Regions from separate parts of the Streptomyces caeni genome, predicted to be linked through region 3. Evidence: riboswitches for the same ligand, from Rfam matches in the RefSeq annotation. Region 3 holds a riboswitch; each other region holds the start of a gene.
What was found. A riboswitch is a leader RNA that binds a small molecule or an ion and turns the genes downstream of it on or off. The one in region 3 is predicted to bind cyclic di-AMP.
Positions count from the first base shown of each region.

Region 1: another riboswitch for cyclic di-AMP. It lies ahead of ACFSL4_RS26155 (C40 family peptidase); the one in region 3 lies ahead of ACFSL4_RS07950 (transglycosylase family protein).
Region 2: another riboswitch for cyclic di-AMP. It lies ahead of ACFSL4_RS10615 (M23 family metallopeptidase); the one in region 3 lies ahead of ACFSL4_RS07950 (transglycosylase family protein).

Region 1 covers NZ_JBHUDX010000080.1:12,740-19,775, forward strand. The annotation lists gene ACFSL4_RS26140 (esterase/lipase family protein) at 1-125, shown strand, start outside; gene ACFSL4_RS26145 (M23 family metallopeptidase) at 372-2,021, shown strand; gene pcrA (DNA helicase PcrA) at 2,094-4,589, opposite strand; cyclic di-AMP (ydaO/yuaA leader) riboswitch at 5,032-5,202, shown strand; gene ACFSL4_RS26155 (C40 family peptidase) at 5,211-6,380, shown strand; gene ACFSL4_RS26160 (tellurite resistance/C4-dicarboxylate transporter family protein) at 6,488-7,036, shown strand, end outside.
Region 2 covers NZ_JBHUDX010000026.1:68,995-76,030, reverse strand. The annotation lists gene ACFSL4_RS10630 (bifunctional acetate--CoA ligase family protein/GNAT family N-acetyltransferase) at 1-2,279, opposite strand, end outside; gene ACFSL4_RS10625 (HPr family phosphocarrier protein) at 2,436-2,717, shown strand; gene ACFSL4_RS10620 (GntR family transcriptional regulator) at 2,963-3,658, opposite strand; gene ACFSL4_RS10615 (M23 family metallopeptidase) at 3,856-4,608, opposite strand; cyclic di-AMP (ydaO/yuaA leader) riboswitch at 4,621-4,767, opposite strand; gene ACFSL4_RS10610 (M16 family metallopeptidase) at 5,014-6,402, opposite strand; gene ACFSL4_RS10605 (M16 family metallopeptidase) at 6,399-7,036, opposite strand, start outside.
Region 3 covers NZ_JBHUDX010000020.1:20,562-27,597, reverse strand. The annotation lists gene ACFSL4_RS07960 (FtsB family cell division protein) at 1-322, opposite strand, end outside; gene eno (phosphopyruvate hydratase) at 423-1,703, opposite strand; gene ACFSL4_RS07950 (transglycosylase family protein) at 2,018-2,692, opposite strand; cyclic di-AMP (ydaO/yuaA leader) riboswitch at 2,697-2,863, opposite strand; gene ACFSL4_RS07945 (transglycosylase family protein) at 3,051-3,980, opposite strand; gene ACFSL4_RS07940 (cytochrome P450 family protein) at 4,225-5,544, opposite strand; gene ACFSL4_RS07935 (nucleoside triphosphate pyrophosphohydrolase) at 5,653-6,687, opposite strand; gene ACFSL4_RS07930 (SurA N-terminal domain-containing protein) at 6,760-7,036, opposite strand, start outside.

The DNA.
Region 1 (7,036 bases), on a different contig from region 3:
ACGTGCGGGTGAGCGGCATCGGCCACCTCGCCCTGCTGGTGCACCCGGCGGTCGCCGCCGGGATACGGCAGGCGCTCGACCTCGAACAGCCGGGAGCCACCGCCGAGGCCCTGACCGTGGCTTGACGTCCGCGGTTGCGTCGCGCCGCCCACCGGGCAGGCGGCGCGACGCAACCGGAAAGGCAGCCGAAGGGGTCAGCGGAAGGGCTCCGTAGAAGGGCTCCCTCAAGGGGATCCACCGAGAGCGCCCGCCGAATGGCCGCCGCCAACCCCACCCGACGCCTCCCGGCATCTCCCGGACGTCCGCACGCCCTCGAACATTCATCGAACAAAGAGCCAAGGTCGCGCCGGGGGCCGCCGAAACACGGCCGAATGCCCGTTTCCTGCCGACGGGAAACCTGCCGAAGATTGTCGCGCCCGCGTACCGCCGGGTACAGTCGCCGCACTGCTCTGCCAGCCCCTGTTGTCGAGGCGAAAGAGAAGTTGGTGAACGACCGTCACCCGTCGGGGACCGCAAGCCCCCCGGCTCCGGCCTCCGATGCCGCCTCGACACACTACGCGTCGCACGGTCTCCAGGACGGCCACTACGGTGAGTTCACGACCTACGCCGACCCCTCTGCGAGCGCGTTCGGCACCGCTGCCCCGACGGCTGCTTTCGTGACCGACCCCCTCTTCGGCGATCTCCCGGGCGGCGGCTCGACCGGCGCGTACGACGCCACCCAGTGGTCCACCGGCGGTCACGCCACCCTCGGCACGGGCAGCCACCAGACGGTGACCTGCGACCCGTACACCGCCCAGCACCACGCCCCGTACGACACCGGATCCCATGACACGACCGCCTGGGCGGCCGGCTACCAGCAGTTCGCGGGCGTCCCGGCGCAGGCCGCGGCCCCCGACGCCACCGGCCAGTGGGACGCGCAGGCATGGACCGAGGCCGGCCGGTGGCCGGAGCAGACCCAGCAGTGGGAGTGGGGCACGCAGGCATTCGACACGGGCGCCTACGACGCCACGCAGTGGAACTCGGCCGGCACCGCCGAGCAGCAGGAGACTCAGGACCGGCAGGCCGCGGCCACCGCGACGGCGACCTTCGAGCAGGACGCCCCCGAGTCCTTCGACTCCTTCGAGTCCTTCGACTCCTTCGAGCAGTGCCCGTACGAGCACGTCGCCGCTTCGGACGAGGTGTCGGGGCCCGACCACGAGACGCCCGCCGAGGCGCCCCTCCTGCTCGACGACCAGGAAGAGGTCGCCTTCGTCCCGGCCCCGCGCTCCGCCTCCCGGACCGCGAACCGTTCCCGGCGCCGCAGCCCGGCGAAGCGTTCCGCGCTGCTGACGGTCGCGGTGCCCTCGATGTGCGTGATGGGGGTCGCCGGAATCGCTGCCGCGACCGTCGACTTGGGCGGGGACGACGGCAAGGAGACCACGGCGAGCGCGTCCGACACGACGGCGGTGAAACCGTCCGCCGCCAACAACAAGCTGGACTCCCAGCTCGAGGGCCTCTCCGCGGGCGCGCACGACTTCGCGGACCGGGCGAGTCGCACGCAGGAGCGTATCGACCTCAAGGCCCAGCAGGCGGCCGAGAAGAAGAAGGCGGCTGAAGAGGCGGCCCGCAAGGAGCGGCTGCGTCCGAAGTTCGCGCTGCCGGTCCTGCAGAAGGGGCTCAGCGCCTACTTCGGCCAGGCCGGCGTCAACTGGATGTCCGTGCACACCGGCATCGACTTCCCGGTCTCGTACGGCACCACCGTGATGGCCGCCACCGACGGCACGGTCCGCACCCAGTGGAACAGCGCCTACGGGAACATGATGATCGTGACCGCGAAGGACGGCACGGAGACGTGGTACTGCCATCTCTCCAGCTACCGGGTCTCATCGGGCACCGTCGTCAAGGCCGGCCAGCCCATCGCGTACTCCGGCAACTCCGGCAACTCGACCGGGCCGCACCTGCACTTCGAGGTACGGCCGGGCGGAGGCGCCGCGATAGACCCGCTTCCCTGGCTGCGCAGCCACGGGCTGGACCCGACCTGACGGATGATCGGCGGGCCTGCCGCCGGGCCCCACCGACGGCCCGCCCGGCCCGGCACCGAGCAGTACCGCGAACTACAGCTTCTCCACCGGCGCATACCGCAGCAGAAGCCGCTTCGGCTTCGTGTCGCCGAAGTCGATCGTCGCCTCCGCGTTCGACCCCGTGCCCTTCACCCCGACCACCGTGCCCAGGCCGAACTGGTCGTGCGTGACGCGGTCGCCGACCGTCAGGGAGATCACGGGCTTCTCCGTCGCGCCTCCCCGTCGGGTGGCGAAGCCGGCCGCGCCCACGGCCGAGGACCGTGACCGGGTCGACGACAGCGACGCCGCCACACCGGAGAGCGGCCCCGCCGGCACCGGGGCGGAGGGGGCGCTCGTCCGCTTCCACTCCACGTGCTGGTCCGGGATCTCCTCCAGGAAACGCGAGGGCGGGTTGTACGAGGGCTGACCCCAGGCGCTGCGCAGGGCCGACCTCGTGAGGTACAGCCGCTCCCGCGCGCGGGTGATGCCGACGTACGCCAGGCGCCGCTCCTCCTCCAGTTCCTTGGTCTGGCCGAGCGCGCGCATGTGCGGGAAGACGCCGTCCTCCATGCCGGTCAGGAAGACCACCGGGAATTCGAGGCCCTTGGCGGTGTGGAGGGTCATCAGCGTGATGACGCCGCCCCCCTCCTCCTCGTCGTCGGGGATCTGGTCGGAGTCGGCGACCAGGGCGACCTTCTCCAGGAAGTCGGGCAGCGTGCCCGACTCGCTTTCCCCGCGCTCCTGCTCGAACTCAAGCGCCACGGCGGCGAGTTCCTGAAGGTTCTCGATGCGGGTCTCGTCCTGGGGATCGGTCGATGCCTGCAACTCCGCCAGGTAGCCGGTGCGTTCGAGGACAGCCTCCAGGACCGTGGCCGGTCCCGCGCCCGACTCCACGATCGTCCGCAGGTCCTCCATCAGCGCGTTGAACCGCTTGACCGCGTTCGTCGAGCGCGCGGCCATGCCGTACGCCTCGTCGACGCGGCGCAGCGCCTGCGGAAAGCTGACCTTCTCCCGCTGGGCCAGGGCGTCGATCATCGCTTCGGCGCGCTCGCCGATCCCTCGCTTCGGCACGTTCAGGATCCGCCGCAGCGGCACGGAGTCCTCCGGGTTCGCCAGCACCCGCAGGTACGCCAGGACGTCCCGGACCTCCTTGCGCTCGTAGAAGCGGACGCCGCCGACGACCTTGTAGGGCAGTCCGACGCGGATGAAGACCTCTTCGAAGACGCGGGACTGGGCGTTCGTACGGTAGAAGACGGCGACGTCGCCCGCCTTCGCCTCGCCCCGGTCGGTGAGGCGGTCGATCTCGTCGGCGACGAACTGCGCCTCGTCGTGCTCGGTGTCGGCCACATAGCCGGTGATCCGCGCGCCCGCGCCCGCGTTGGTCCACAGGTTCTTGGGGCGGCGGGACTCGTTGCGCTCGATGACCGCGTTGGCGGCGCTGAGGATCGTCTGGGTGGAGCGGTAGTTCTGCTCCAGGAGGATCGTCGTGGCGTCCGGGTAGTCCTCCTCGAACTGGAGGATGTTGCGGATGGTCGCGCCGCGGAAGGCGTAGATCGACTGGTCGGCGTCGCCGACGACGCACAGTTCGGCGGGGCGCAGGTCGTCCTCGCCCGGCGGCACGTCCTCGGGCCGGCCGCCGCCCGCGGGACCGACCAGCTCGCGCACCAGGGCGTACTGGGCGTGGTTCGTGTCCTGGTACTCGTCGACGAGCACGTGGCGGAAGCGGCGGCGGTAGTGCTCGGCGACGTCCGGGAACGCGCGGAGCAGGTTGACCGTCGTCATGATCAGGTCGTCGAAGTCGAGCGCGTTGGCTTCGCGCAGTCGCGACTGGTACAGCGCGTACGCCTGGGCAAGGGTCTTCTCGAAGCCGTCGGCGGCCTGGGCGGCGAAGTCCTCATCGTCGATCAGCTCGTTCTTCAGGTTGGAGATCTTGGCGCTGAAGGACTTGGGCGGGAAGCGCTTGGGATCGAGGTCCAGGTCACGGCAGACGAGCGCCATCAGCCGCTTGCTGTCCGCGGCGTCGTAGATCGAGAAGGAGGACGTGAAGCCGAGCTTCTTGCTCTCCCGCCGCAGGATGCGCACGCAGGCGCTGTGGAAGGTCATCACCCACATCGCGTTCGCCCGCGGGCCGACGAGTTGCTCGACGCGCTCCTTCATCTCGCCCGCGGCCTTGTTGGTGAAGGTGATCGCGAGGATCTGGCCGGGGTGCACGCCCCGCTGGGCCAGCAGATACGCGATGCGGTGCGTGAGCACACGGGTCTTGCCGGAGCCGGCGCCGGCCACGATGAGCAGGGGGGAGCCGGCGTGCACGACGGCCGCGCGCTGGTTCTCGTTCAGCCCCTCCAGCAGCGCCTGCGGGTCGAGGGCGGGGCGGTGCGCGCCGTTGCGGTAGTAGGGGTCGCGGTCCGGCGGCACGTCGAACCGTCCACCGAACAGATCGTCCGGAACCGGCTCCGCTCCGTGATCGTCGTCGGGCGGCGGTGGCTCCTCCTCGTGGGCCGGGGTGCCCTTGAGGTCCGCCAGGAAGCTGTCGTCAAAGAGGCTGCTCATCGCTCTCCGAGTCTAGGCCGCCCCACCGACAACCGGTTGCCGCCCCGAGAAGTCCGTCCCGCCGGAGCCTGATCCGGGTACGGGTACGGGTACGGGTACGGGTACGGGTACGGGGATCTTCCGCGACCCCCACCCCGACGGGTATCACGCTGCGAACCCGTCACATCACAGGAGGCGACGTCCCGCCGGAGTCCGTCCGTCTCCCGCCCCGGCCGCGAGCGACGCCCGGGAACCGGGCACGGGGCACCACTTGCCCCGACTCCGGGGGAAAGGCGGCCAACATACCGCAGACCCCTCCCCATTGACCGCGGTGAGCCACACCCATGGTCAAGGTCACGAAAATGTATCGGGCATATCGCACATCAACCTTCACACGGGCCGCACCAGTTGGCTACGGTTCCGGGCGGGCCGCTCGCCCCCCACCGGCGAAGGTCGCCGGGCCGCGCGGCCCCCGCCGAGTCCGGTGTGCCCGTGGGCAGCCGGAGCCGGGGACCCAACCGACCTTGGGGTGAATCGGCCAACCGCCTTTCGGGGGGACGGCCGTAGGGCACACCTTCCAAAGCCACCCGCCCGAACCCGACAGCTAACCCGGTAGGCGGTGTACGGAAGGAGTCGCCTCCCATGGCGCCGCACCGCAAGGCGCGCCCCTCAGGCACGCGCATCGCAGGCATACGGACTCCCGCCCTCGCGACGGCGGCCCTCACCTCCGTGGCCCTGCTCTCCCAGACGGCGAACGCCGCACCCTCCACGGACGGCAGACCGAGCCTCGAGGAGGTCGAGAAGAAGGTCGACGAGCTCTACCACCAGGCCGAGTCCGCCACCGACGAGTACAACGCGGCCAAGGAGAAGACCGCCAAGCAGCGCAAGCGCGTCGACACACTCCTCGACGACGTCGCCGAACGCACCCAGAGGCTCAACGAGGCGCGGGACGAACTGGGTTCGTTCGCCGCGGCGCAGTACCGCACCGGGGCCGCGGCCCCCGACACGGCCACCTTCCTGCTGGCCGACTCGCCTCAGGACTACTTCGACCAGACCCAGCTGATGGACCGGCTGACCAGCCGCCAGAAGGACGCGGTCGACCAGTACGTCACCGAGCAGTCCGCGACGATGCAGAAGCGGCGGGAGGCCGCCAAGAGCCTGCAGACGCTCACCGAGTCGCAGCAGAAGCTCAGAGCGACCAAGGCGGACGTCCAGAAGAAGCTCGCCACCGCGCGGCAGCTGCTGTCCGACCTGACCGCGGAGGAGAAGGCGCGGCTCGCCGCGATCGAGAAGAAGAAGCAGGAGGAGGCCCAGCGTCAGGCGGAGGAGCTGGCGCGGCAGCAGGCGGCGCAGCAGGCCGCCCGGCAGCAGTCGTCCTCGGGCACCACGACCGGCACCTCCGGGTCCTCTTCCACGTCCACGGACTCCGGGTCCACGTCCACGGACACCTACGCGACGAAGGCGGCCAAGGCGCTCGACTTCGCCCGCGCACAGATCGGCAAGCCGTATGTGTGGGGTGCGACCGGGCCCGACTCCTACGACTGCTCGGGCCTGACCCAGGCCGCCTGGAAGGCCGCCGGGGTGACACTTCCGCGCACCACCTACGACCAGGTCAACGCGGGTACGACCGTCTCGCTCGCCGATGCCAGGCCCGGTGATCTGATCTTCTTCTACGACGACATCAGCCACGTCGGCATCTACATCGGCAACGGCATGATGATCCACGCCCCCAAGCCCGGTGCGTACGTGCGCGAGGAGTCGATCTACTACGACGGCGCGTCGATCATCCACAGTGTGGTGCGGCCGGCCTGAGGCCGTGGCCGCCGATGCCGTCCGGCACGCGCGCGTGGGGTTGTTTTCCGCCTCCCCGCGCGCGTGCCCCGTACCCGACCCCCGTGTACGTGCCTAGCATCGGGCGCATGTCAGGCACCTCCGCGCTCCGCACCCGGTGGGTGCGGCGTCCGCCCGCCACCGGTGCCGCCGTGCTGGCGACCGGCATCCTGTCGGTCGGGCTGCATCTGACCGGGTACGAGGTCCTCTCCCGTATCGTCCTGGCCCTGGCGTGCTCCGCCTGGCTGGGGCTCGTCGCCGACGCCGCCGTGCGCCTGCTGTGGCTGCGCGGGCCGTGGGAGCCGGCCCGGGCGGGCTCCCCGACCGCGCTCACCCCGGTCGCGGCGACCACCGTGCTGGGGGCGCGGGTGTCCCTCCTGGGCGCGCAGCGGCTCGCCGGGGCGCTCCTCGCGCTCGCCGTCGCGCTGTGGGCGGGCCTGGTGTACCCGGTCCTGCGGCGGGGGGAGCGGCACCGGCCCGGGGTGGTGTTCCTCGGGTGCGTGGCGACGCAGGGGATCTCGGCGCTCGCGGCGGTGATCGCCGCGGCGGTGGGCATGGCGTGGCCGGCACACCTGGCCCTGGTCTTCTTCTGGCTCGGACTGGTGTTCTACCTGGTGGGGCTGTGGCGTTTCGACCCG
Region 2 (7,036 bases), on a different contig from region 3:
CGGTGCCGCAGATGGGGAGCGGTCGCCTTCAGCGCCACCGGGTAGCCGATCGCGCGGGCGGCGCCGACGGCGGTCTCGGGCGTGGGTGCCGGCAGCGCCTTGCGCACCTGGATGCCGTAGCGCGCGAGCAGGTCGCAGGTCTCGTCCGTGCCCAGGGTCGGCCCCTCGTCGCGTGCGAGCAGCCAGCCGATCAGCTCGGCGGCTCCCTTCTCGTCGATGTCGTCGTACTCGGGCACCTTGCCCGGCTCGGCGGCCTCGCGCCGCCACTGGGCGTACTCGACGGCTTCCGCGAGGGCCCTGACGGCGCGCTCGGCGGCGGGGTAGGCGGGGATGAGGCGGGCGCCGGGCGGTGCCACCGGGGGGATCGGCCGCTCCGCGGGGCGCGCGACATCGCTCCGCTGGGCCTGCGGTGATGTGCCGGTCGCCGCGGACAGCGCCCCCGCGATCCCGCCCATCTCGACGTGCACCACGAGGACCGGCTTGGCGGGGGCTGCCGCCGCGGCCGACCGGAGCGCCTCCGCCAGGGCCGCGTCCTGGGGGGAGTTCTCGCCGACCGCCGGTATCGCCGTCACGATGACGGCGTCGCACGAGTCGTCGGCCAGCGCCGCCGACAGCGCCCGGTGGAAGTCCCCTGCCGTGGCCGCCGTCGTCAGGTCCAGCGGCCGCGACGGCCGCAGCCCCTCAGTCAGGCACGCGTCGTACGTCAGCAGGCCCAGCGACTCGGAGTTCCCGAGGATGGTCACCCGCGGTCCCGCGGGCAGCGGCTGACGGGCCAGCAGCAGTCCCGTGTCCACCAGTTCGGTGATCGTGTCCACCCGGAGCACGCCGGCCTGCCGGAGCAGGGCGGACACCGTGGCGTGCGGCAGCCGTGTGGCCCGTACGGCGTGGCCCTGCGGCGCGCCCCCGTGCCGTGCTCCCTGCACGACGACCAGCGGCTTGGCCGCGGCCGTCCGGCGCGCGAGGCGGGTGAACTTGCGCGGGTTGCCGATGGACTCCAGGTACATCAGGGCGACGTCGGTGTCCGGGTCGTCGTACCAGTACTGCAGGACGTCGTTGCCCGACACATCCGCCCGGTTCCCGGAGGAGACGAAGGTCGACACGCCCGTGACCCCGGTGACGCCTCCCCCGCGCCGCTGCAGCCGCGACAGCAGCGCGATCCCGATGGCCCCGGACTGCGCGAAGAGGCCGATGCGTCCCGGGCGCGGCATCTCGGGCGCGAGGGACGCGTTGAGCCGGACCGACGGCGAGGTGTTGATGATCCCGAAGGCGTTCGGCCCGATGATCCGCATTCCGTACGACCGGGCCTGGCGCACCAGTTCCCGCTGCCGCAGGCGTCCCTCCTGACCGCTCTCGGCGTACCCGGCGGAGACGACCACGAGCCCCTGCACCCCGTGCTCGCCGCACTCGGCGACGACCTCGGGAACGCGCTGCGCGGGTACGGCGACGACGGCGAGGTCGACCGGCTCGGCGATGTCGCGGACGGAGCGGTGGGCGGGGACTCCGTCGAGTGCCTTCTGCCCTTCGGCGAACGCCGTGTTCACCGCGTACAGGCGGCCGGTGAAGCCGGCGTCCCGGAGATGGTCGAGGATGCTGCGGCCCACTCCCCCGGGCGTGCGGCCCGCGCCGATGACGGCGACCGAGCCGGGCGCGAGCAGCCGCTTCACCGACCGCGCCTCGGCCCGCTGCTCCCGCGCGCGCTGCACGGCGAGCGACCGGTCGGTGGGCTCCAGGTCGAACTCCAGCCGGACGACGCCGTCCTCGAAGCTGCGCCTCTGCTGGTACCCGGCGTCCGTGAACACCTTGATCATCTTGGTGTTGGCGGGCAGCACCTCGGCGGTGAACCGGCGGATGCCGCGCTCCCGGGCCACCGCCGCGATGTGTTCGAGGAGGGCCGACGCGACGCCGCGGCCCTGGTGCGCGTCCTGGACCAGGAAGGCGACCTCGGCCTCGTCGGCCTGCCCCGAGGCGGGCCGGCCGTCGGCGCCGATGCGGTCGTACCGCACGGTTGCGATGAACTCGCCCGCCACCGTCGCCGCGAGTCCCACCCGGTCCACGAAGTCGTGGTGGGTGAAGCGGTGGACGTCCTTGGCGGACAGGCGGGGGTACGGCGCGAAGAAGCGGTAGTACTTCGACTCGTCCGAGACCTGCTCGTAGAAGCTGACGAGGCGCTCGGCGTCGTCGGCGGTGATGGGCCGGATGCGCGCGGTGCCGCCGTCGCGCAGCACCACATCGGCCTCCCAGTGGGCGGGATACTCGTGCCGGTCCGACGCGATCTGCATGGGCCCCAGAGTAAGGCTCGCGTGTGACAACGGCGCGAGGCAGTCTGGGGGAACCGGTCCGGGGCCGCTCCGGACACGACCGGCGCCCCTTCCGGGCGCACCTCACGGTATGGGAAACTGGTCTAGACAACATTGACACCTGAAGGGCAGCAACACATGGCTGAGCGCCGCGTCAACGTCGGCTGGGCCGAGGGCCTCCACGCCCGCCCCGCCTCCATCTTCGTCCGGGCGGCCACGGCCTCCGGCGTCCCCGTGACGATCGCCAAGGCCGGCGGCAACCCCGTCAACGCCGCGTCCATGCTGGCGGTTCTCGGTCTGGGCGCCCAGGGCGGCGAGGAGGTCGTGCTCGCCTCCGAGGCGGAGGGTGCGGACGCCGCGCTGGACCGCCTGGCCAAGCTGGTCGCCGAGGGGCTGGAGGAGCTTCCCGAGACCGTCTGACCCTTCACTCCCCGCGGCGCGTCAAAGCCGCGTCGGCCTTCGGGGCGGACGCGGCTACGACGCGTCCGCCCCGAAGGCCGCGAACCGCACCGCCGGCACCACCGCGCACGGCACATTCCGCAGGGTGCGCAAAAAATCCGCGAGCCACGCACGAATCGCACACTTGGTTTTTCCGCGACACGCGAAAAACGGGCAGCCGAAATAGGACCCGCCGAATATCACTCTCTTTGTATACGGCGCCCGTGTTAATTCCGCAGTCCTGAGATGTTTACGGCTTGTTGCGAAGTCCTCACACGGTCCGTCCGGTCTCCCGTGCCCGGGAAGCGGAGGCGGTGCGCGGCGGTCGCACGCTCGGTGTGCAGCGCCGTGAGGGCCCGCGCCCGCTCGCCGTCCCCACGCGCGACGGCGTCGACGATGCCGCCGTGTTCCGCCCAGGACTCCACGGGGCTGGCCGGCGCCTCCACCGTGTACATCCAGGCGATCTTGTGCCGCAGTTGGGCGAGCGTCGACGTCAGCGCCGGGCTCCCGCATGCCTGTGCGAGCGTCTCGTGGAACCAGCCGCCCAGTGAGCGCAGATCGTCGCTGCTGCCCTTCCTGGCCCGCTCCTGCCCCAGCCTGACCAGCCCCCGCAGCACCTTCAGATGGGCCTCGGTGCGCCGCTGGGCGGCCCGCGCGGCCCCGAGCGGCTCCAGCAGCATCCGCATCTCCAGGAGGTCGGCGGCCTCCCGCTCGGTGGGTTCCGCCACGCACGCGCCGGCGTGCCTGCGGGTGACGACGAAGCCCTCGGCCTCCAGCGTGCGCAGGGCCTCGCGCACGGGGACGCGCGAGACACCGTAGCGACGTGCGAGGAGTTCCTCGGTGAGCCGGCTGCCCCGCTCGTAGACACCCGCGACGATGTCATCACGGATCGCCGTGCATACCGAGTGCGCCGGAATACGCATGTCCGACCTCCGCCTTAATCCCCGTGAAACGTCGCCGATTGACGCGTGTTCAACCGACTCTATTGCAGTCGGCCGGAATTTCCGACGGCGGGCCGGAATCCATGTATATTTTTTGGACAGCCGCTCTTGGAAACGACGATGACCCCGGCTCGCCGGCCGGGGCCATCGGGCACCCGCACCCCTTCCGGGGCGCGCGGTCAGACGTTCACACCGTGCGCCCGGAGGTAGGCGACGGGGTTGATGTCCGAGCCGTACTCCGGGCTCGTACGGGCCTCGAAGTGCAGATGCGGCCCGGTCACGTTGCCGGTGGCCCCGGAGAGGGCTATCTGCCGGCCGGGGGTGACCCGCTGGCCCACAGAGACACCGATGGACGACAGATGGCCGTACTGCGTGTAGGTGCCGTCGTTCATCCTGATGACGATCTGGTTGCCGTACGCGCCGGCCCAGCCCGCCTCGACGACGGTACCGGCGCCGACCGCGTGCACGGGCGTACCCGTGGCGGCGTGGAAGTCGATGCCGGTGTGGGTGCCGGAGGACCACAGGGAGCCGCCGGTGCGGTAACCGGTGGAGACGTACGAGCCGTAGACCGGCGCCACGTACGCGGTCAGGCGCCTGCGCTCGGCCTCACGGGCGGCGCGCTCCTTGGCCGCGCGCTCCTTCGCGGCCTTCTCCGCGGCCCTCCTGCGCGCGGCCTCCTCGGCCTTCTTGTGCTCGGCGGCCTGCTTCTGGGCGGCGGCCTGGGCGTCGATCTTCTCGGCGACCGAGTGGCCGAGCATGACGGCCTGCATCAGTCCGGTCTGCTCGACGGGGTTGCCGGCCGCGAGCGCGGGGGCGGACAGGGTGCCGATGACACCGGTGGTGGTGAGCGCCGCGACGCCCATGGCGTTCGTGGTCGTGCGCTTCACGCGGCTCGGACGGCGGTGCTTCCCGGTGGCGCAGGTGAACGCCATGAAGTGACTGGTCCTTTCCTTCCCTCTCGCCTACCGGGTTAGCTGACGGGTTCGGAGCAGGAAGGTCTCCTACGGGCAGGACCCGATTCACCCCAGGGACTGCGGTGGGTCCCCGGCTCCCCTGGCTCGCGCCGTGCGGGGACTCGGCGATGACTGTCCGGTGCCGCGGACGCGGCCTACTGCCTGACGGACAGCCGGGCAGACGCTAAGCGGGCCCCGATTCCCGCGACAAACCGAGCAGGGGATTTGTAGCGCATCCCACAGGGCAGAAGGGCAGCCTCCATGGCAATGCGGACAAATCTCCGACGGCAGGGCCCCGGTGACTGTGTGGTCACCGGGGCCCCTCGGACACCGCTGCCGTGCGCGCGTGTCCCCTCATGGCTGCACGCGCGCGTGCCCGCCGTTCTACTCGGCCGCTACGACGCTCACTTCACCGATGCCGAGCGCCCTGACCGGCTCCGCGATCTTCGCGGCGTCGCCCACCAGGACGGTCACCAGACGGTCCACCGGGAAGGCGCTCACGACCGCGGCCGTGGCCTCCACCGTGCCCGTGGCGGCGAGCGCCTGATACAGCGCCGCCTGGTAGCCGTCCGGAAGGTGCTGCTCGACCTGGTCGGCGAGCGTGCTCGCGACGGCCGCCGCGGTCTCGAACTTGAGCGGCGCCACCCCCACCAGGTTCTGCACGGCGACATCGCGTTCGGCGTCCGTCAGCCCCTCGGCGGCGAGGGTGCGCAGCACCTTCCACAGGTCGTCGAGCGCCGGGCCGGTGTTGGGCGTGTCGACGGAGCCGCTGATGGCCAGCATCGCGGCACCGGTGCCGTCCGGCGCGGAGCGCAGCACCTGGCCGAACGCCCGCACACCGTAGGTGTAGCCCTTCTCCTCGCGCAGGACGCGGTCCAGGCGGGAGGTGAGGGTGCCGCCGAGGCAGTACGTGCCGAGCACCTGCGCGGGCCACACGCGATCGTGGCGGTCGGCACCGACGCGGCCGATGAGCAGTTGCGTCTGGACGGCGCCGGGGCGATCCACGATGATCACCCGGCCGGTGTCGTCGGCGGTCACCGGCGGCACCGGGCGCGGTTTGGCGGGCTCCCCCGTCCAGGCGCCGAGCGTCTCGCCGAGCAGCGCGTCCAGGTCGACCCCGGTGAGGTCGCCGACCACGACGGCGGTGGCCGTCGCGGGCCGTACGTGCCGCTCGTAGAAGGCGCGGACGGCCGCGGAGTCGATGCGCTCGACCGTCTCCTCGGTGCCCTGGCGCGGGCGCGACATGCGCGAGGCCGCGGGGAACAGCTGCCTGGACAGTTCCTTGGCGGCGCGACGGGCCGGGTTGGCGGTCTCGTGCGGGATCTCGTCGAGGCGGTTGCGCACCAGGCGCTCGACCTCGCTGTCCGCGAACGCCGGCGACCTCAGGGCGTCGGCGAGCAGCCCGAGCGCCTTCGGGAGGCGGGAGACGGGCACTTCGAGGGAGAGGCGGACGCCGGGGTGGTCGGCGTGCGCGTCGAGGGTGGCGCCGCAGCGCTCCAGCTCGGCCGCGAACTCCTCGGCGGAGTGCTTGTCTGTGCCCTCGGAGAAGGCGCGCGCCATGATCGTGGCGACGCCGTCGAGACCGGCCGGCTCGGCGTCCAGGGGCGCGTCGAGGAGCACCTCGACGGCGACGACCTGCTGGCCGGGGCGGTGGCAGCGCAGCACCGTCATGCCGTTGTCGAGCGTGCCGCGCCCGGGGGCCGGGAACGCCCACGGCCTGGCCTCGCCGGGCTGGGGCTGCGGGTGGAAGTCCATGGTCGCGAGCTCGGTCACTTCTGCGACTCCTCGTCGTTGCGGTTGCCTTCGAGGGCAGTGCTTTCAGCGGCTTCCTCGGCCTCGGCCGCGACCGGCTCGTACACGAGCACCGCGCGGTTGTCGGGGCGCAGCCGGGTCTGGGCGACCGCCTGCACCTCCTCCGCGGTGACGTCGAGCACGCGCTGGACGGCGGTCAGGGCGAGCTGGGGGTCGCCGAAGAGCACGGCGTAGCGGCACAGTTCGTCGGCGCGGCCCGCGACCGTGCCGAGTCGGTCCAGCCACTCACGCTCCAACTGGGCCTGGGCGCGCTCCATTTCCTCGGCCGTGGGGCCCTGCTCGGCGAACCGGGCGAGCTCCTCGTCGATGGCCGCCTCGATGACGGGCACCTCTACGTCGCCGGAGGTCTTCACATCGAGCCAGCCCAGGGACGGCGCTCCGGCCAGCCGCAGCAAACCGAACCCGGCGGCGACCGCGGTGCGGTCCCGCCGTACCAGCCGGTTGTAGAGGCGGGAGGACTCACCGCCGCCGAGGACGGTGAGCGCGAGGTCGGCCGCGTCGCACGCGCGCGTGCCGTCGTTCGGCAGCCGGTAGGCGGCCATCAGGGCACGCGCCGGGACCTCCTCCTCGACGACCTCACGCAGCTGCGAGCCGA
Region 3 (7,036 bases):
GCCGGATCTGCTGCTCCGCGTACGCGTCGTCCTGCCAGCGGGCCTTGAGGTCGCGCAGTTGCTCGACCCGCCGGCGGGCCTGCTCCTGCTGCCGCTCCAGATCGGCGATGTCCGCACGCTGGGAGACGTACTGCCGCATCGGGTAGGCGAGCGCCACGATCAGCGAGCACAGGACGAGTGCGAGCAGGGCGGCCCGGCCGGTGAGCCGGGAGCGGCGGGCCTGCCGTCTGCTCTGGGAGCGGTAGACCCGGGCCGCCGTCTGCTCGCCGAGCAGCCTCAGCCTGGTCGCTGTGGAGAACCGGTCGCGGTCCTTCACGGCCATCTCTCCCGCCTCCCCTTCACACGTGCGTACGTCCCCGCACACGGTACGGGACCGAGTACGGGGACGTACGGACGACTGGCTAAGGCGTTGCCCTGGTCGCTCAGCCCTTGAAGCGCGGGAAGGCGCTGCGGCCGGCGTAGACCGCGGCGTCGTCGAGGATCTCCTCGATGCGCAGCAGCTGGTTGTACTTGGCCACGCGCTCGGAGCGGGCCGGGGCACCGGTCTTGATCTGGCCGCAGTTGGTGGCGACGGCCAGGTCGGCGATGGTGACGTCCTCGGTCTCGCCGGAGCGGTGGGACATCATGCACTTGAAGCCGTTGCGCTGGGCCAGCTCGACGGCGTCCAGGGTCTCGGTCAGCGAGCCGATCTGGTTGACCTTGACGAGCAGCGCGTTGGCGGTGCCCTCCTCGATCCCGCGGGCCAGGCGCTCCGGGTTGGTGACGAACAGGTCGTCGCCGACGAGCTGGACCTTGTCGCCGATCCTGTCGGTGATGACCTTCCAGCCGGCCCAGTCGTCCTCGAACAGCGGATCCTCGATGGAGACCAGCGGGTAGGCCGCGACGAGCTCCTCGTAGTACTCCGTCATCTCGGCGGCGGAGCGCTCCTTGCCCTCGAAGAGGTACTTGCCGTCCTTGTGGAACTCGGAGGCGGCGACGTCGAGGGCGAGGGCGATCTGCTGGCCGGGGGCGTAGCCCGCCTCCTTGATCGCCTCCAGGATGAGGTCGAGGGCCTCGCGGTTGGAGCCGAGGTTCGGGGCGAAGCCGCCCTCGTCGCCCAGGCCGGTGGACAGGCCCTTGTTCTTCAGCACCTTCTTGAGGGTGTGGTAGACCTCGGCGCCCCAGCGCAGGGCCTCGGAGAAGGACTCCGCGCCGATCGGGGCGATCATGAACTCCTGGATGTCCACGTTGGAGTCGGCGTGCGAGCCACCGTTGAGGATGTTCATCATCGGCACCGGCAGCAGGTGCGCGTTCGGGCCGCCCAGGTAGCGGAACAGCGGCAGGTCGCTGGCCTCGGAGGCGGCGTGCGCGACGGCGAGGGAGACGCCGAGGATGGCGTTGGCGCCGAGGGAACCCTTGTTGTCGGTGGCGTCCAGGTCGAACATGGCCTGGTCGATCAGGCGCTGCTCGGTGGCGTCGTAGCCGACCAGCTCCGGGCCGATCTGCTCGATGACCGCGAGAACGGCCTTCTCGACGCCCTTGCCCTGGTACCGGTTCGGGTCGCCGTCGCGCAGCTCGATGGCCTCGAAGGCGCCGGTGGAGGCGCCGGACGGAACGGCGGCACGACCCGTGCTGCCGTCGTCGAGGCCGACCTCGACCTCGACCGTGGGGTTGCCTCGGGAGTCCAGGATTTCCCGGGCTACGACGACGTCGATGGACGGCACGAGCATCTCCTTCGTGGATGTGACGCTGAGAGTGCGGGGCACCTTGCGACTAGAGACTAACCGTCCCCGGGATGCCGGAAGCCGACCGACCGTCCCGTGGACAGAGTGACGGTACACATTGTTTCCGCACGGAACAAAGGGCCTGGGAGGAGAGGCGGCGAACGTCACGGGCACACGGGCAAAAAACCCCGCTCCGGTGCGTTCGGGGGAAAACGCACCGGAGCGGGGAGCCTGTGGGGCGGGGCGGTCCTCACGCGACCTCCGCTGTGGGGGCCGCGCCTGCGGGGGCCTGCGCTCCGGCTGCCGGACGGCCGTCACTTCAGGTGCAGCCGCTGGCCCGGGTAGATGAGGTCGGCATCCTTGACGACGCCCTTGTTCAGCTGGAACAGCTTCGGCCAGCCGCCCTTGATGTGATGCTCGGCGGCGATGCCGCTGAGGGTGTCACCCTTGACCACCGTGTACTCGCCGTTGCCCTTCTCGACCTTCGGGGCGGCCGGGGTGGTGGCGGCCTTCGGAGCGGCCGGGCGCGCGGCCGACCGGGAGGACTGCTGCGTGGCCGGGCGGGTGGCGGGCTTGGCGGCGCTCGACGAGCCGCCGCTCACGGCGCCGCTGTAGGGGGTGCTGGACAGGCCCTTGCCGCAGACCGGCCAGGCGCCCTTGCCCTGGCCCGCGAGGACCTTCTCGGCGATGGCTATCTGCTGCGCCTTGGTGGCCAGGTCGGCGCGCGGGGCGTAGGCGGTGCCGCCGAACGCGGCCCACGTGGAGTTGGTGAACTGCAGGCCACCGTAGAAACCGTTGCCGGTGTTGATGGACCAGTTGCCGCCGGACTCGCACCGGGCGACGGCGTCCCACTCGGCGGCGGTGGCGGCCGAGGCGTTGCCGGCCGCGAGCAGCGGGGCGGCGACGGCGGCGCCGGTGACGCCGGCGAGCGCGATGACACGGGCGGTTTTGGACGGGCGGCGGTGCTTGCCGTTGCCGGAACACAGCATGGTTCGTTCCCCTCACCGACGCCTGCGAGGTGAGCTGTCGGGTTCGGGCCGGTTGAGTTGCCCGGCCGCGCTCGTCAGGGCGCGCGGCTTCACCCCAAGCCGTTCCCGGTCAACGTCCGGGCACGGCACTTACCTTGGGTCCCCCGCTCCTGCCTACGGCGCTTGACGCGACGACTGTTTCCGTACGGCCGCCGGCAGGATTCGGCGTGGCGGCCATGGGAGCCCGCTGGAGCGAGCGGCAAGACCGTAAGCAGTCGATCCACCGAATTTCAAAGCCGATCAGGGCGAGTGAGACCCATCTCTCACTTTCACCAAACGGGACATACCGCGTGAAGTGGGATGTGAACCACCATCTCCGCTACGGCAGTTCAGGACTGCCCGCCGCCCCGTCGACATCGAGCGCAAGGCTCTGACCGGGGAGGATGAGGTCGGGATCGGTACCGACCGTCTGCTTGTTCGCGTCATACAGCGCCGTCCACCCGCCGGTGAGGTCAAGGGAGTCGGCGATGCCCGACAGGCTGTCCCCGGGACGGACGGTGTACGAGCCGCCGTCGGCGGACAGCGGCACGGACGAGTCGCGCGAGGCATGACGGCCGGCCACGTCACCGGTCCGGCCGTCCGGGGCACTCCCCTCGGTACTGCCACCGCGATGGCGGCCCGCACCGGAGTCCCCGGACTCCCCGGCACCCGAAGAGGCCCCATTCCGATCGGACTTGTCCGAGTCATCACCGTTCGCCGCACCGGCCGCCGAGTCACCGGAATCGACGCGATCGCCGGATTCACTCGCATTCGCCTTGCTCTTACCGGAATCGGCGGTCGAAGCCGCGGAAGGGGACGAAGAGGGAGAAGGGGAGGAAGATACCGAAGAGCCACCCGATATGGGCGACTCGGACAGGCCGGAGTCGGCACCGGAGCCCGAGGCCGAACCGCCGCCGGACGCGTCGCCGGCGACCCCCGTGTCGACCCGGGCGGCGGCCGGGTCCTTGTCCAGGCCTGAGAGCAGGCCGCAGCCCGGCCACACGGAGACGCCCCGGTCGGCGAGGATCTTCTCGGCGACGGCGATCTGCTGCGAGCGGCTGGCCTGGTCGGGGCGCGGGGCGTAGTCCAGGCCGCCGTGGGCGTCCCAGTCGTCCTGCGACATCTGAAGTCCGCCGAAGCGGCCGTTGCCGGTGTCGGCGCTCCAGGATCCGCCGCTCTCGCACTCCGCGACCCGGTCCCAGGTCGTGCCGCTGGCCGCGCTCGCACCGGTGGCGCCGAGGAGCGGGATCGCGATCGCTGATCCGGTCACTCCCGCCGCGACGAGGAGAGCCGGAGCCTGACGGGGGCGACGGTGACGACCGGTCCCGGAGAGCATGCGGTTGCCTTTCACGTGACAGCAGCGACCAACGCGGCGGCCGTGGTGCACCGCCGTGTTGCGCGTGAACGTATCGGGACTCGAACGCCTGTCACAAGTCAATGCAGCGCAGATCACGTGGACATCACAGAGTTGAGGAGCAGTCAGCTTCCCAGTGGCCGTCGGCGTGTTCGCCACGTCATGAGGAGCGGCCTTCGCGGCTGCCGTGGCCTGTGTCGGGCTGCGGGGTGAACTCCACGGGCAGCGTGCGCAGTCCGCGCATGATGAGCCCGCCCCGCCAGCGCAGATCCGCGGGATCCGCGGCGAGTCGCAGGTCCGGGAGGCGGGTGAGGAGCGTCGCAAGCGCGGTCTGTCCCTCCAGTCGCGCGAGGGGGGCGCCGAGACAGTAGTGGATGCCGTGCCCGTATCCGAGGTGCTGGTTGTCGCGGCGGGAGAGGTCGAGGGCGTCGGGGTCGGCGAACCGCTCCGGATCCCGGTCGGCGGCGGCGAGGACGACGAGGACGGGGTCGCCGGGGGCGATGTGCTGCCCCCCGATGGTGACCGGCCGCGTGGCGAACCGCCAGGTCGCCAGCTCCACCGGACCGTCGTAGCGCAGGAGTTCCTCGACACCCGTGGCGAGCAGGTCCCGTTCGTGACGGGCCAGGGACGCCTGGAGGCGGGCCCGCTGTGCGGGATGGGTGAGGAGGGCGTACGTCCCGTTGCCGATGAGGTTGACGGTGGTCTCGAACCCGGCGAACAGCAGGATGAACGCCATGGCGGCGGCCTCGTTCTCGGTGAGGTGCTCGCCGTGGTCAAAGGCGCGGATGAGCCCGGAGATGAGGTCCTCACCAGGGTCCGGCGTGACGGGGAGGGCCTGGCGCTTGCGGTGGATGAGGTCCGCGAGGTAGCCGCGCATCTTCTTGACGGAGCGTGCGACCCCGCCCCGAGGCCCTCTTCCGTGACGGATCATCATCGCCGCCCAGTCCCGGAAGTCGTCCTGGTCCTCGCGGGGGACGCCGAGCATGTCGCAGATGGCGTAGATGGGGAGCGGGAAGGCGAAGTCGTGGATGAGGTCGGCGCGTCCGCGGCCCGCGAAGCCGTCGATGAGCCGGTCGGTCAGTTCCTGCACGCGGGGCGCGAACTCGGCGACGCGACGGGGGGTGAACGCCTTGGAGACGAGCCGGCGCAGCCGGGTGTGGTCCGGCGGGTCGATATTGAGCAGATGCGTCATCAACTCGGCCTTGCGCTCGCCGGGGATGCCGGTCCTGCCCTTGGCGTGCGCGGGCTCGTCGTGGTGCACCGGGTTCTTGCTGAGCCGCTGGTCGGCGAGGGCCTGCCGGGCATCGGCGTAACGGGTGACCAGCCATGCCTCCACACCGCTCGGCAGCCTGGTCCGGTACACGGGGGCGTGCTCGCGGAGCCAGGCGTAGGCGGGGTACGGGTCGGCGGCGAACTCCCAGGTGAAGAGTCCGGGGTCAGGACCGGGGCCGGCGGCGGGTGGCTGGGGCTGGGTGGTCACTCCCCGACGGTATCCGGCGGGTCGGACCGCCCGGCGAGGGGCCGGGCCACGGCCCCGGGTCACACCGCCCCTGCCCCCTGCCCGGGGCCCGGGCCCCGGGCCCCGGCGTCACTCAGCCCCGCTCTCCACCGCCCGGATCGCGTCCCGGTACGCCCGCCCCGCCGCCCGCAGAGCCGCCTCCGGGTCCACACCCTCCGTCTCCGCGCGCACCGCCAGGGCGAGCAGTTCGTAGCCGATCCCCTCGCCCCGGGGCAGCGGGACGTCGAGGCCCGCCGTCCGCACCCGTGAGGCGAGCTTCGCCGCCAGGGCGAGGCCCGGCTGTCCCAGGGGGATGCCCTCCGTCACCGATGTGCGCTGCTTCTCGACCGCCTTGGTGCGCAGCCAGTGCTCCTTGACCTCTTCCGGCGTCGTCGCGGTCTCGTCGCCGAACACGTGCGGGTGGCGGTGGATCAGCTTGGTGACGATGCCACCCGCCACGTCGTCGACGGAGAAGGGGGCGTCCGGGTCCTCCTCGGCTATCCGGGCGTGGAAGACGACCTGGAGCAGGACGTCTCCGAGCTCCTCGCGCAGCTCGTCGCGGTCGCCCGCCTCGATGGCCTCGACCAGCTCGTACGCCTCCTCGATGCCGTACTTGGCCAGGCCCTCGTGGGTCTGCCGGGAGGACCAGGGGCACTCGGCGCGGATGCGGTCCATGACCTGCACCAGGTCGAGGAGGCGGGCGCCGGGCAGGTCGTAGGACGCGGGGAGCAGCTCCAGCTCCGGCATCCGGACCCTGCCCGAGCCCGCCAGCCCGGCCAGGCCGTCGGTGAGTCGGGGCTCGCCCTCACCGGTCGCGACCACGACCACCGTGCGGCCGCCGTCGCAGGCGTCGACCAGCTCCCGCGCGGTCGGGGCGGCCTCCTCGACGGTGATGCCCGCCTCACGCAGATAGGGCAGCTGCGGGTGCGCGCCGTCCGCGCACAGGACCCGGTCGGCGCCGTGCAGCGCCTGCCAGGCGGGCCAGGACAGCAGGCCGGGCGCGACCCGGTGGCTGGTGGTGAGCAGGACGATACGGCCGGGGGCCGCGGCGGCCGCGCCGGACGCGGGGACCGCGGAAGCGGCGGTTCCGTACGAACCGTCGCCGCGAGGGCTGGTTGCGTTCACCCTTCGAACGTAACCCACGTCACCGACAGCCCCGGAGTTGTCCACAGGCCCGGCTGGACGGCCGGGCCCGGGTCACGCCGTCTGCAGCGGCGTCGCCGCCCCCGAGACCTGCTTGACCCACGGCATCTTCACATCCACGCGGGTGCTCTTCTCCACGTCCCACGTGCCGTAGCGCGGGTTCAGTTCGATCCGCAGCTCCTTCGACGCCTTGGACATCGCCTTCCAGAAGGAGGCCTTGCCGTCGGTCGTGCTCATGTCGGCGCCGAGCGCGGCGGCGAGTTTCTGCGCCTCGACCTCGGTGCGCAGGCTGTCGTCGATGCGCTCGGGAGCCACCCCGTACTGCTGCAGC